Regions from separate parts of the Caballeronia sp. TF1N1 genome, predicted to be linked through region 3. Evidence: predicted binding sites of a transcription regulator. Region 3 holds the regulator's gene; each other region holds the start of a gene.

Region 1 (4,417 bases), 1.1 Mb from region 3:
ATAGCCAGCTCTCACTGTACGAAATCACGAACGGTCAGCACTTCGATGCGTTCCTGAGCGTGGCTGGTTTCGATACGCGCTTCGTGCCCGTGCACTACTACAACCTTCAGGCGCTCAATTTGATGTGGGCTCACCTGAAGAACAACGCGCCGTTGCCGCCGTCGCAAGTCGTGCATACGGTGGCGCGCGGCGGCACGCCGGGTGCGGCGCCTCAATTGACGGTGGCGAATCTCCCGGCGATCGCGGCGAGCCCCGGCGCGAATGCGATTTCGGTGAATGGCGGCGTGGTGAATGTGCCGAATTGAGGGGTGATGGGAGTGGCGTGCGGATTGGCGTCGCTGTCGGCGGCAGGCGGAGCTTCAGCTTTAGGCGGCGCGTGATGAGCGCGCCGCATCGATGCGTTCGGGCGGGCTAGCTGCGCGATGAGCGAGGCGTCACAGGCTACGCGGGTACATTTGCGAACGGCGACGGGTGCTGAATGAGGTTTGTGGTGAGCTGATCACGCAACTGCAGCCGCCGTTGCCCGCGTGCTTGATGCTTGCATCGACGAAGCGTTTCCCGGAACGACGCGCGCGCTCGATCTCACTGAACCGGCGCCGATGCCGCGACGCCTTCGGACGCAGCGTGTTTCGCGTCGGATGACTGGATGGCCGTCGCCGCCGCGGCGGGCGCCTGTACGACGATCGGCGTTGGCGTGAGATCCGGTGAACTCACGATCAGCGACGGTGCGAGCGGCTTGCTCTTGACCTCATCCGATGCGATGGGCGAACTGCGCGGCACCGTGCTCAGATAGTGCCCCATCAGCCCGAAGAATCGGTCATAGAACTTGCCGGCGGGCACGGTTTCGCTGGAGATCTTGACCATTGCATCGCTGTTCGAACGGATCGGCAGCGAAAGCGAGCCCAAGACGCTCAAGCCCACGCTTGCGGAGGTATCGCTTTTCTTGAGCGCATAGCCGTCCTGCACCGCGTTCACATAAGCGATGCTCGTATTGGTCGTGTTTTCGCCGGGCGTGCAGACCACATGGAATGAGACGACCACGTGCGTTTCGGTGGACGGCTGGAAGTTCTTGGTGGCGTCGACGGTATCGGCTTGCGCCATCGTCGTGAGAAAGCCTTGCGAAAGCAGCGCGCGGCGGGCCGCCTCGCAGGTTTCGTTCACGGTGGCGTCGAAGTTGCGCGCGAACGGGCTCGCACCGGAGTCGAAGAGTTCCTGCTGATAGCTCGGCGTGGTCGCCGCGCGTCCGCCACAGGCGGCAAGGGCGAGAATTCCGAGGGAGAGAAAGGCAAGGCGCAGCGACGACGACATAGGCATGAGAGGCAACGAAGACGAAATTTGTGATGCAACAAACACAAATTGTAGTTCCCTCCGACTGCGCGAGAAAAAAACGTAGTCCAAAAACATCGTCGAATCCGTGGCTTACAGAAACTTTTCCTTCGGGATGCGCAAAAAGCAAAAGCCCGGCGTGCGTGCCGGGCTTCGTTACGCGAATCGACGATTACGGGCGATTGAAGTCGACCGGATTCGGGTCGATAGCCGCGCGGCGGGCAGCACCCGAAGCGGCAGCGCCTTCGCCGACACCGCCAAACGACGAAGCAGCCGTGCCTTGTTGCGCGTTCAGGCGTGCTTGCGCGGCCTGAATGTTGGCGGGGTATTGGGTTTGATCGCTGGCCGGGTTGTAGCCTGCGCGTTCCAGTTGAACCAGTTGAGCCTTCACTTCAGCCCGCGTCACCGGCGCGTTTTCTTGCGCCTGGGCGAAAGCGGGGACTGCAAGGACGGCAGCAACGGCGATTGCGGGGATGATCGACTTGAACATGATGAACCTCCTATGTACTGATCTCGGGAACGTTGCGGGTAGAGAGTTTGTCTCTTCACTGCTTCGTCGTTGAAATGCAGTCTAGGCCTCGCCGACCCTAGTAGAAACCCTAATTAAGCGAAATCAGAATTGACGGATTGACATTAATCCAGCCAATCGACCTTACGAAATCCATAAATTTCCCCGTGTCCAGACAAAAGTACGCGAAATAGGGAATGCCCGTCTGTCCCCGTCCTTGAAATTGTCAAACTCGGTCCATATAATTAGCACTCACTGCACGAGAGTGCTAACAAATTGCCGCTCGGGCAGCTTCGCTCACCGGGCGGGTTTCCCCCGCGTTTTCAGTCTCAATCAAGAGAGGAGTGTGTATGAATCTTCGTCCTTTGCACGATCGCGTCATCGTTAAACGTCTGGATCAGGAAACCAAGACTGCCTCGGGCCTCATCATCCCCGAAGCTGCAGCCGAAAAGCCGGATCAAGGCGAAATCCTGGCCGTCGGCCCGGGTAAGCGCGATGACAAGGGTGTGCAGAACGCCCTCGACGTGAAGGTGGGCGACCGCGTGTTGTTCGGCAAGTACGCCGGCCAGACCGTCAAGGTCGACGGGCAAGAACTGCTCGTGATGCGCGAAGAAGACATCATGGCCGTTCTGGTCAAGTAAGCACCTTCCTGCACTTCGGCTTCGCCGCAGAGCCGCTCCATTGGAGCCTGCCGCCCGAAGCCTCCAAACTGAATCGACTCAAGGAGTTTGAATATGGCAGCTAAAGAAGTCACTTTTGGCGATACCGCACGCGCCAAGATGGTCGAAGGCGTGAACATTCTGGCCAACGCGGTCAAGGTCACGCTGGGTCCGAAGGGCCGCAATGTCGTGCTCGAGCGCAGCTTCGGCGGCCCGACGGTCACCAAGGACGGTGTCTCGGTCGCGAAGGAAATCGAACTGAAGGACAAGCTCCAGAACATGGGCGCGCAAATGGTCAAGGAAGTGGCTTCCCGGACCAGCGACAACGCCGGTGACGGCACCACGACCGCTACGGTTCTGGCGCAATCCATCGTTCGCGAAGGCATGAAGTACGTTGCATCGGGCATGAACCCGATGGACCTGAAGCGCGGTATCGACAAGGCAGTTGCTGCAGCTATCGAAGAACTGCGCAAGATCAGCAAGCCCTGCACGACGAACAAGGAAATCGCTCAAGTTGGCGCGATTTCGGCGAACAGCGACACGTCCATCGGCGACCGTATCGCTGAAGCAATGGACAAGGTCGGTAAGGAAGGCGTGATCACGGTTGAAGACGGCAAGTCGCTGGAAGACGAGCTGGACGTCGTGGAAGGCATGCAGTTCGACCGCGGCTACCTGTCGCCGTACTTCATCAACAACCCGGACAAGCAAGTCGCCCTGCTCGAAAACCCGTTCGTGCTGCTGCACGACAAGAAGGTTTCGAACATCCGCGATCTGCTGCCGGTGCTGGAACAAGTCGCGAAGGCTGGCCGTCCGCTGCTGATCATCGCTGAAGACGTCGAAGGCGAAGCGCTGGCTACGCTGGTCGTGAACAACATCCGCGGCATTCTGAAGACCGTTGCCGTCAAGGCTCCGGGCTTTGGCGACCGTCGCAAGGCCATGCTGGAAGACATCGCTATCCTGACCGGTGGTCAAGTGATCGCGGAAGAAACCGGCCTGACGCTCGAAAAGGCTACGCTGGCTGAACTGGGTCAAGCAAAGCGCATCGAAGTGGGCAAGGAAAACACGACGATCATCGACGGCGCTGGCGAAGCAGCAAGCATCGAAGCGCGCGTGAAGCAAGTGCGCACGCAGATCGAGGAAGCAACGTCGGATTACGACCGTGAAAAGCTGCAAGAGCGCGTGGCCAAGTTGGCTGGCGGCGTGGCAGTGATCAAGGTCGGCGCTGCGACCGAAGTCGAAATGAAGGAAAAGAAGGCACGTGTCGAAGACGCACTGCACGCAACTCGTGCGGCTGTGGAAGAAGGCATCGTGGCCGGCGGCGGCGTCGCGCTGATCCGCGCTCGCAAGGCTGTCGAAGGCGTGAAGGGCCTGAACTCGGACCAGGACGCGGGCATCCGCATCGTTCTGCGTGCGATGGAAGAGCCGCTGCGCCAGATCGTCACGAACGGCGGCGAAGAAGCTTCCGTCGTGGTGGCGGCTGTTGCTGCGGGCACGGGCAACTACGGCTACAACGCGGCAACGGGCGAGTACGGTGACCTGGTGGAAGCCGGTGTCGTCGACCCGACCAAGGTGACGCGCACGGCATTGCAAAACGCGGCATCGGTGGCAGGCCTGCTGCTGACGACCGACGCAGCCGTCGCGGAACTGCCGAAGGAAGACTCGGCCATGCCTGGTGGCATGCCCGGCGGCATGGGCGGCATGGGCATGGACATGTAATTCGGTTTCGACCGGTTACTTGCTTCATCCTCAGGGCGTGGGTTTCGAAAGAAGCTCACGCCGCAAAGAAAAACCCGCAGCAATGCGGGTTTTTTTCGTCCGTGGCAAACGCGGACCGTTACTTGTTCATCTGATCGCGCAAGTTCTGCGCGGCGGCCTTGTAGTCGTAGGTTGGATAAAACTCCGTCGTATAGCCGCCCCACGCGGT
Region 2 (4,417 bases), 170 kb from region 3:
CTGGCTGGCGGTGTTCGGCGGCGCGACCAATGTCGTCACGCTCGATGCCGTTGCGCAAACGCGACTGCGCGTGGTCGTGCGCGATCCTTCGGCGGTGGATCGTCAGCGCCTGTCGACGCTGGATGTCGCGTGGGTTTCGGCGGATACGTTCCACATCGTCGTGGGCGCGGCCGCGCAGCGTTACGCGGCACAACTCGCGACGCGCGTGCCGGGAAGTGGCGGCGGGGCATCGCCGTTGCCGGCTTGATGCGAGATTCGGTCTGGTTTGATGAACGGCGCTTTCGGGCGCCGTTTTTTATGCCTGGCGAGTTTTGCGTGACAGGCGGGGTTCTTTGTTCGGGAGATTGAGCGGCTGAGTCACCGAGAGCCAAGAACCACGAACCACGAAGCACGAAGCACGAAGCACGAAGCCAAGAAGCCAAGAAGCCAAGAAGCCAAGAAGCCAAGAAGCCAACGCCCAAGCCGATTCACTTGTATTTCAAGTCCTGCCGCACAGCCCTTTGCGCCGATGCCAACAAGCGTCGTGGACAGAAAAAAACGCCAAGCACTACATTGCTCCGCGCCGCCATCGATAGACGAAAACAAAAACCCGCTGTCCTTTCGGAACAGCGGGCTTCGAACTTACTTCAGCACCGAACTACGGTCATCGAGCTGCCGCGATATCACGCGTACTCGGCCAGCGCGGAACGCATCTTCTTCATCGCGCTCGCTTCGATCTGACGGATACGCTCAGCCGATACGCCGAATTCGTCCGCCAGTTCGTGAAGCGTCATGCCGCCCGAGCCGTCGTCCTGCACTTCGAGCCAGCGCGCTTCGACGATACGGCGGCTACGCGCATCCAGCGATTCCAGCGCGGAAGCCAGACCGTCGCTTTGCAACTTGTCGAACTGACGCGCGGCGATGACATTCGTCGGCTCGCTATGCGAGTCAGCCAGATAGGCGATCGGCGCATAGGCTTCCTCGCCATCTTCGACCTGGCCTTCGAGCGCGATATCTCCGCCCGACAGACGCGTTTCCATCTCGGCCACTTCCTCGCGCTTCACGTTCAACTGGCTTGCCAGACCTTCGATTTCCTCCGGCGTGAACGCCGAAGTGCCGGTTTTGTGGCTGCGCAGGTTGAAGAACAGCTTGCGTTGCGCCTTGGTCGTCGCGACCTTCACCATGCGCCAGTTGCGCAGGATGTATTCGTGAATCTCCGCCTTGATCCAGTGCATGGCGTACGACACGAGGCGTACGTTTTGTTCCGGATCGAAGCGCTTGACGGCCTTCATCAGACCGATATTGCCTTCTTGGATCAGGTCCGCGTGCGGCAGACCATAACCCAGGTAATTCCGGGCGATGGACACGACGAGGCGCAGGTGCGAAAGCACCAGTTGCCGCGCCGCGTTTAGGTTGCCCTGTTCGCGAAACTCGGTGGCGTACTGACGCTCCTCTGCTTGCGAAAGCATTGGAATGCGGTTCACCGCTTGTATGTATGAATCGATGTTGCCGATCTGGCCGGTCAACATGGACGATTGTGCGTACGTCAGCGCGCCTGCCGAAGTTGCCTTGGCAGGTGCCGAGCTAAGAACATTCGGAAGGGTCATCGCATTGGACACGCTCATAAGCTCCTTATCAACAAATGCCTGTTGCCGCAAAGGCGCGGCAAGTCAGACATGATATTAGCACTCCGCTTCAACGAGTGCTAAGTGTTAGAGGGGAAACGAATGTGAGAGTTCCCACAAAGCTATCAACTTTGTGGATTCATAGCCGAGCACTGTATTCGAATCGTACCATTATTACCGATTCGTCACGTGCGATAGAATTAGTTACCTTACTTTGGCGTAAGGATGACAGGATATTCAAGCAAATAGGCTAATGGCAATCATTCGTGCAATTATGAGACGATGAATCTACAATGCGCGAAGCCCGCTTGGCGGCTCGACTCGTCAATCCCACAGATGGGGTGTCCATGCAGAAAAATAAAGGCCCTTGGCGTCATCTGTTGTCCCATGGCGCAATTGCCCTGTTGCTAGGAGTCACGTCGGCGGCAGCGCATGCCGACCGCTTTGGTTTGCAAATCGCGGGCGGCGTGGCCGATCGCGACATCAAAAAGGCGGATCTCGGCTTCGTATGGGACCCGAATCTGACCTGGTGGGAAATCGGCGGCTTTCACTTCACCTTGCTCGGCGAAGGTCACGTCGCCTACTGGCACTCGCAGGAAAGCAACGCCGTGCACCCGAACATCTGGGAATTCGGTGTGACGCCGGTTCTGCGCTTCGTGAAGAGTTCGGGATATATCCGGCCGTTCATTGAAGCGGGCGTCGGCGTGCGGCTTCTGTCGCATACGCGAATCACGACGGATTTCACGGTGTCGTCCGCGTTCCAGTTCGCGGATATGGTCGGCGTCGGTGCGATCTTCGGCGAGAAGCAGAACTATCAGGCGGGCTTCCGGTTTCAGCATCTGTCGAACGCCAGTATCAAAGAGCCGAATCCTGGTATAAATTTCAGCCAGCTATATCTGCAATACAACTTCTGACGGGGCGCCGGCGCATCGGTTTCTCGACACAAGGGGAACCGACAGATGCCGGCAAAATCCATGGAGGCCATTCGAGGCCTCGAGCGCGATCGCTTCCGGGCGATGGTCGACAGCGACGGCCCGGCTCTGGATGCGCTTCTAGCCGAGAACGTCAGCTACGTTCACACGAACGGCAAGCGCGAGACGAAGCGCCAGTTCATCGACGCGATCACCGCTGGTCGACGCCGCTATCGGCAGATCGAGATCCAGTCGCAGGACGTGATCGTCGCCGGCAAGGACACGTGCCTCGTCTCGGGACGGGTGCTGATCGAGATGGAATCGAAAAACGGCGCGCTGCTGTTTCCCATTGCCTACACCGCGGTTCACGTTCAGACCGACGGACAATGGCTGCTGCTAGCCTTGCAGGCGACGCGCGTGGCGCTGGAGTAGCCGCCGCGCGCGACGTCGAGGCCTCAAGCCTCGACCGCTTCGTCTTGCCGCTCTGCCTGACGGCCCAAGGGTTTCGACCGATTCACCGCACTGACGACCGCATCCACGACAGCCAACGCCGGATTCGCGTGCACCGCGACGCCGAAGCGCAACGGCTCGTCGCCGACGCGGCAGCCTACGAAGACGGCCGTATCGCCGCTCGCCGTTACCGCCGTTTCGAACCAGCTCACGTTTGCCGATACATCGAAACACGCCGCCACGGCTTGCGCGTAGACATCGCCGCTCGTCGCGCCTGACGCCGGCGGCACCGCGACGTTGCGCCCGAACACGGAGAGCGTCGCCGCATCGACGCGCGCGACCACGCCGCCCGCGTCGAAATATTCCTGCTTGAAGAGTGTGCAGATTGCGTCACCGGTGACTTCCTCGCCTGAGGTGTCCGCGAGTCTTTGCACGGCGTGGCTGAACTCGATCTGCACGCGGCGCGGCGGCGTGAAGCCGAGCCCGCGTTCGAGCAGATAAGTCGCGCCACCCTTGCCGGACTGGCTGTTCACGCGGATCACGGCGTCGTAGCTGCGACCGAGATCGGCGGGATCGATCGGCAAATACGGCACTTCCCAGACCGTGCCCGGCTGACGCTGCGCAAAACCCTTGCGGATGGCGTCCTGATGCGAGCCCGAAAACGCCGTGAAAACAAGATCGCCCGCATACGGATGACGCGGATGCACCGGCAACTGATTGCAGCGCTCGACGACGCGACGCACCGAGTCGATATCGGAGAAATCGAGGCCCGGATCGACGCCCTGCGTGTAGAGATTGAGCGCAAGCGTGACGAGATCGACGTTGCCCGTGCGCTCGCCGTTGCCGAAAAGACAACCTTCGACGCGTTCCGCGCCCGCGAGCACCGCGAGCTCCGCGGCCGCGACCGCCGTCCCGCGATCGTTATGCGGATGCACCGAAAGCACGATGCTGTCGCGATAACCGAGATTGCGGTCCATCCATTCGACCTGATCGGCGAATACGTTCGGCGTCGCGGCTTCCACGGTGGCCGGCAAATTGACGATCATCTTGTGATCGGGCGTCGGACGCCACATTTGCGCGACGGCGTCGCAGACTTCACGCGCGAACGGCAACTCCGTCATGCTGAAGGTCTCGGGCGAGTACTGGTAGGTCCAGCGCGTCTGCGGCCGTGCATCGGCGCATTCCTTGATGATGCGCGTGCCTTCCACCGCCAGCGCCTTCACTTCTTCCTGCGACTGATTGAACACGATGCGCCGGAACGACGGCGCGATCGCGTTGTACAAGTGCACGATCACCTTGCTCGCGCCCTCCGCTGCCTCGAACGTGCGCTCGATCAATTCGCGGCGCGATTGCACCAGCACTTCGATCGTCACGTCGTCCGGGATGCGCTTTTCGTCGATCAACTTGCGCACGAAATCGAAATCCGTCTGCGATGCCGACGGAAACCCCACC
Region 3 (4,417 bases):
CAGACGCGCGCCCGGTTCCGTCGAAATCGTGTAGTTCATGAATTACCGTTCGTTCAGGCGGCAACCGTCAATGGCTGCACGGCCTGCACCGGCCAGCCTTGCAGATTCTGCGCCGCGATTTCTCCCAGCGCCTTGATCCACGCCGGCGATGCATTCAGGCAAGGAATGCGGTGAAACTGCTTGCCGCCTGCGTGCAGAAATTCGTCGCGCACCTCGATGCCGATTTCCTCGATCGTCTCAAGACAATCCGCCGTGAAGCCCGGACAAAAAACGTCCACGCGCGCAACACCCGCCGCGCCGAGTTCCGCGAGCGTCGGCGCGGTGTATGGCTGCAGCCATTCCGCGCGGCCGAAGCGCGACTGGAACGTGACGCGGCATTCCACCGGCGTGAGCCCCAACGCGGAGGCGAGCAGCGAGCCCGTCAATTGGCACTGGTCGTGATACGGATCGCCGAGATCCATGGTTCGCTTGGGGACGCCGTGAAAACTCAGCACGAGCTTGTCGCCGGCGGCAAAATCCGGCACGCCGTGATGACGCCAGTAATCGCGCACCTGCTCTGCAAGCGCGGAGATATACGCCGGATGATCCGCGTAATGACGAATGGTGCGAATCTCGGGCTGATTGCGCACGCGCTTGAGCGCGGTAAAGGCGTCGTCGAAAGCGGTCGCGGTGGTCGAAGACGAGTACTGCGGATACATCGGCACCAGGAGAATGCGCTCGGCGCCTTCGAGCTTGAGCTGATTGAGCATGACGCCGATGCCCGGCGTGCCGTAGCGCATCGCGTAGTCGACGAGCACGTGGTAGTCGTTTGCAGCGAAGAGGCGCCGCAAGCCCTCGACCTGCTTCTCCGTATAGACACGCAAGGGCGAGCCTTCCGCCATCCACACCTGCGCATATTTCTTTGCCGACGCGCGCCCGCGAAACGGCAGGATGATCAACCGCAGAATGATCTGCCAGAGCAAGGAGGGAATCTCGACCACGCGCGGATCGGAGAGGAACTGCGCCAGATACTTGCGCACGGCACGCGGCGTGGGCGCGTCCGGCGTGCCGAGATTGATCAGCAGCACCGCGACACGATGCGAAGCGCTAGGCTGCGAAGGCAACTCGAGATCGAAACGCATAGGGCAAGGCGGCCGGAAGTGGTCGAAAGGTGAAACCCATTATAGCGGCGCGTTTCACGCCGCATCATTGGCCGAACGGCCTAGTGGCGGCGCGGCGCGCGGGCCGGCATGATGGGCTGAAGGAAAAGCTATTGAGAACTGAGCGACATCGACAACAGGCGTGCGGTGATATCGACAATGGGAATCACGCGGTTGTAGGCCATGCGCGTGGGTCCGATCACGCCGAGCGTGCCGACGATCTTGCCGTTGACTTCATACGGCGCGGTCACGACGCTCATTTCCTCGATCGGCACCAGATTAGATTCCCCGCCGATGAAAATCTGCACGCCCTGCGCGTGACTCGAAACATCCAGCAATTGCAGGAGGCTCGTCTTTTGGTCGAACAAATCGAACAGCTTGCGCAGCCGCGCCATGTCGGACGAAAGGTCCGCCACTTCGAGCAGGTTGCGCTCGCCGGAAATCAGCACGGTCTCGCCCGGATCGGTTTCGGCGGTGCTCGCGACCACGGCCGCCTGCATGAGCGCGGTCATGTCGCCGCGCAATTCGTCGATTTCCTGACGCAGCCGCAGACGCACTTCGTCGAAGGACAGGCCCGCGAAATGCGCGTTGATGTAGTTGGAGGCTTCCGTGAGTTGCGACGGCGAATAGTCGCGCTGCGTCGCCATCATGCGGTTCTGCACGTCGCCTTCGGGCGTCACGATGATAAGCAGAATGCGCTTGTCCGACAGCCGCATGAATTCGATCTGCTTGAACATGTGACTGCGGCGCGGCGTGAGGATCACGCCAGCGAACGACGAGAGACTCGACAGCACGCTCGCCGCCGCCGCGACGATCTTCTGCGGCTCCTCGCCTTGCAGGCGCGTCTTCACGGCGGTGGTCATGGCTTCGTCTTGCGGCGCTTCCACGGTGAGCATGGTGTCGACGAAGAGCCGATAGCCGCGCGGCGTGGGAATGCGTCCCGCCGACGTGTGCGGGCTGACGACGAGACCGAGGTCTTCCAGGTCCGACATCACGTTGCGAATGGTCGCGGGACTCAGCTCCAGGCCGGAATGCCGTGATAACGTGCGCGAACCGACCGGCTGACCTTCGGCGATGTAGCGCTCGATCAGCGTTTTGAGGAGGGTTTGTGCACGTGGGTCTAGCATGGGGAAATTTTAGCCTAACGTGTCGTGGCGCGGCGAACGTACCCGCCGCGATGAATCGCTTGTCGAGCGATTCAATGTCCGCTCCATTCTAGCGATAAACAACGGGCGTGCCCCGGCGTGATCGGGTGGCATCGCAACCACCCTTCGCGCACGGTTCTTTTCGCCTTCCACCTATGGTGTAATGCCGGCATGGAAATTGGCCAATTCAAGACTGTCGCGCTCATCGGGCGCACCAATACGCCCGGCATCGAGACGCCGCTGCGCCTGCTCGCGGAGCTGATCTCGAAGCAGGGTTTCGAGGTCGTGTTCGAGGCCGGCACCGCGAAGGATGTCGGCGTGACCGATTACCCGGCGCTCTCGGTCGCCGAAATCGGCGCGCGCGCGGACGTGGCGGTCGTGCTGGGCGGCGACGGCACCATGCTCGGCGTGGGCCGCCAACTTGCGCCGTACAAGACGCCGCTCATCGGCGTGAATCACGGGCGGCTCGGCTTCATCACGGACATCCCGCTCACCGAGATGCGCGAGATCGTGCCTCAGATGCTCGCCGGACAGTTCGAGCGCGAGGAACGCAGCCTGCTCGAAGCGCGTATCGTGCGCAACGACAAGCCCATCTATCACGCGCTCGCCTTCAACGATGTCGTGGTCAATCGCAGCGGCTTTTCAGGCATGGCGGAACTGCGCGTGTCGGTGGATGGCCACTTCATGTACAACCAGCGCTCGGATGGTCTGATCGTCGCGACGCCCACCGGCTCGACCGCCTACGCGCTTTCGTCGGCGGGGCCGATTCTTCATCCGCAGTTGCAGGGCTTCGTGCTCGTGCCGATTGCGCCGCATTCGCTCTCGAACCGTCCGATCGTGCTGCCCGACGACTCCAAGGTGACCATTCAATTCATCGGCGGGCGCGATGTCAACGTGAACTTCGACATGCAGTCGTTCACGGCCGTCGAACTGAACGACGCCATCGAAGTGCGGCGCTCACGGCACACGGTGCCGGTGCTGCATCCGGTCGGCTACAGCACGTACGCCACGCTGCGCAAAAAGCTGCACTGGAACGAGCATCCCTCGCAAGACTCCGCCCTCTGAAGCGCTCACCACGCCCTTTCCAAGCGTCCATGCTCCGTCATCTCTCCATTCGAGACTTCGTCATCGTTGCCGCGCTGGATATCGAGTTCGACTCCGGCTTCACGGTTTTTTCGGGTGAAACCGGCGCAGGCAAATCCATCCTGATCGACGCCCTCGCGCTCACGCTCGGCGCCCGCGCCGACGCGAGCGTCGTGCGCACGGGGGAAGCGCGCGCCGACATCACCGCTGAATTCACCACGCACGCGCAAGTGGCGCGCTGGCTGGACGAGCACGCGCTCTCGCAAGACAGCGACACCGTCATGCTGCGCCGCGTGATCGATTCCGGCGGCCGCTCGCGCGCGTTCATCAACGGCACGCCGGCCACGCTCACGCAACTGCGCGAAGTGGGCGAAATGCTCGTCGACATCCACGGCCAGCACGCGCATCAATTGCTGATGCGCCCCGACGCGCAACGCGAACTGTTCGACACGCACGCCGGTCTCGTCGACACAGCGAGCACCGTGAGTCGCGCGTGGCGTGCGTATCGCGAGGCCCAGCAGGCCGTAGAAGCCGCGCAAAGCCGCGACCGCGAACTGCAACTGGAACGCGAGCGTCTCGCATGGCAGTTGAGCGAGTTCGACAAGCTCGCGCCGCAGCCGGGCGAATGGGAGGAAGTGAGCGCGGAGCATCATCGGCTCTCGCACTCGGCAAGTCTCATCGACGGCGTGCAAAGCGCGCTGTCCGCATTGTCCGAATCCGACGAAGCCATGATTTCCCAACTCGCCGCCATCATCACGAAGCTGCGCGATCTGGCCGATATCGATCCCGCGTTGAGCGACGTGCTCGCCTCGCTCGAACCCGCCGAGATTCAGTTGCAGGAAGCGTCGTACTCGCTTTCGCACTACGCGCAGCGCCTCGAACTCGATCCTGACCGGCTCGCGCAGGTCGAGCGTCGCATGGATCAGCTTCACTCGACGGCGCGCAAGTTCCGCCTTCAGCCCGAAGCGCTGCCCGAGGAACATGAAGCGCGCCGCAGCCAGCTAGCCGAACTCGATGCCGCCGCGGACCTCGACGCGCTCAACGCCGTCG

What was found. Region 3 encodes HrcA, which represses chaperone genes, less so after heat shock. Its sites were predicted from a motif close to TTAGCACTCNNNNNNNNNGAGTGCTAA; they were not measured.
Region 1: a site for HrcA is predicted at 2,080-2,106, ahead of LDZ28_RS10680 (co-chaperone GroES). Genes of this name have one in related genera too.
Region 2: a site for HrcA is predicted at 1,662-1,688, ahead of rpoH (RNA polymerase sigma factor RpoH). Genes of this name have one in related genera too.

The regions. Positions count from the first base shown of each region.
Region 1 is NZ_CP084626.1:2,302,863-2,307,279, reverse strand. It holds gene LDZ28_RS10695 (D-(-)-3-hydroxybutyrate oligomer hydrolase) at 1-305, shown strand, start outside; gene LDZ28_RS10690 (DUF2242 domain-containing protein) at 583-1,314, opposite strand; gene LDZ28_RS10685 (DUF4148 domain-containing protein) at 1,499-1,816, opposite strand; gene LDZ28_RS10680 (co-chaperone GroES) at 2,185-2,475, shown strand; gene groL (chaperonin GroEL) at 2,569-4,209, shown strand; gene LDZ28_RS10670 (hypothetical protein) at 4,328-4,417, opposite strand, start outside.
Region 2 is NZ_CP084626.1:216,625-221,041, forward strand. It holds gene nagE (N-acetylglucosamine-specific PTS transporter subunit IIBC) at 1-247, shown strand, start outside; gene rpoH (RNA polymerase sigma factor RpoH) at 663-1,598, opposite strand; gene LDZ28_RS01060 (acyloxyacyl hydrolase) at 1,952-2,518, shown strand; gene LDZ28_RS01065 (nuclear transport factor 2 family protein) at 2,564-2,947, shown strand; gene leuA (2-isopropylmalate synthase) at 2,971-4,417, opposite strand, start outside.
Region 3 is NZ_CP084626.1:383,691-388,107, reverse strand. It holds gene LDZ28_RS01835 (RNA-binding S4 domain-containing protein) at 1-39, opposite strand, end outside; gene hemH (ferrochelatase) at 54-1,121, opposite strand; gene hrcA (heat-inducible transcriptional repressor HrcA) at 1,250-2,266, opposite strand; gene LDZ28_RS01820 (NAD kinase) at 2,456-3,349, shown strand; gene recN (DNA repair protein RecN) at 3,379-4,417, shown strand, end outside.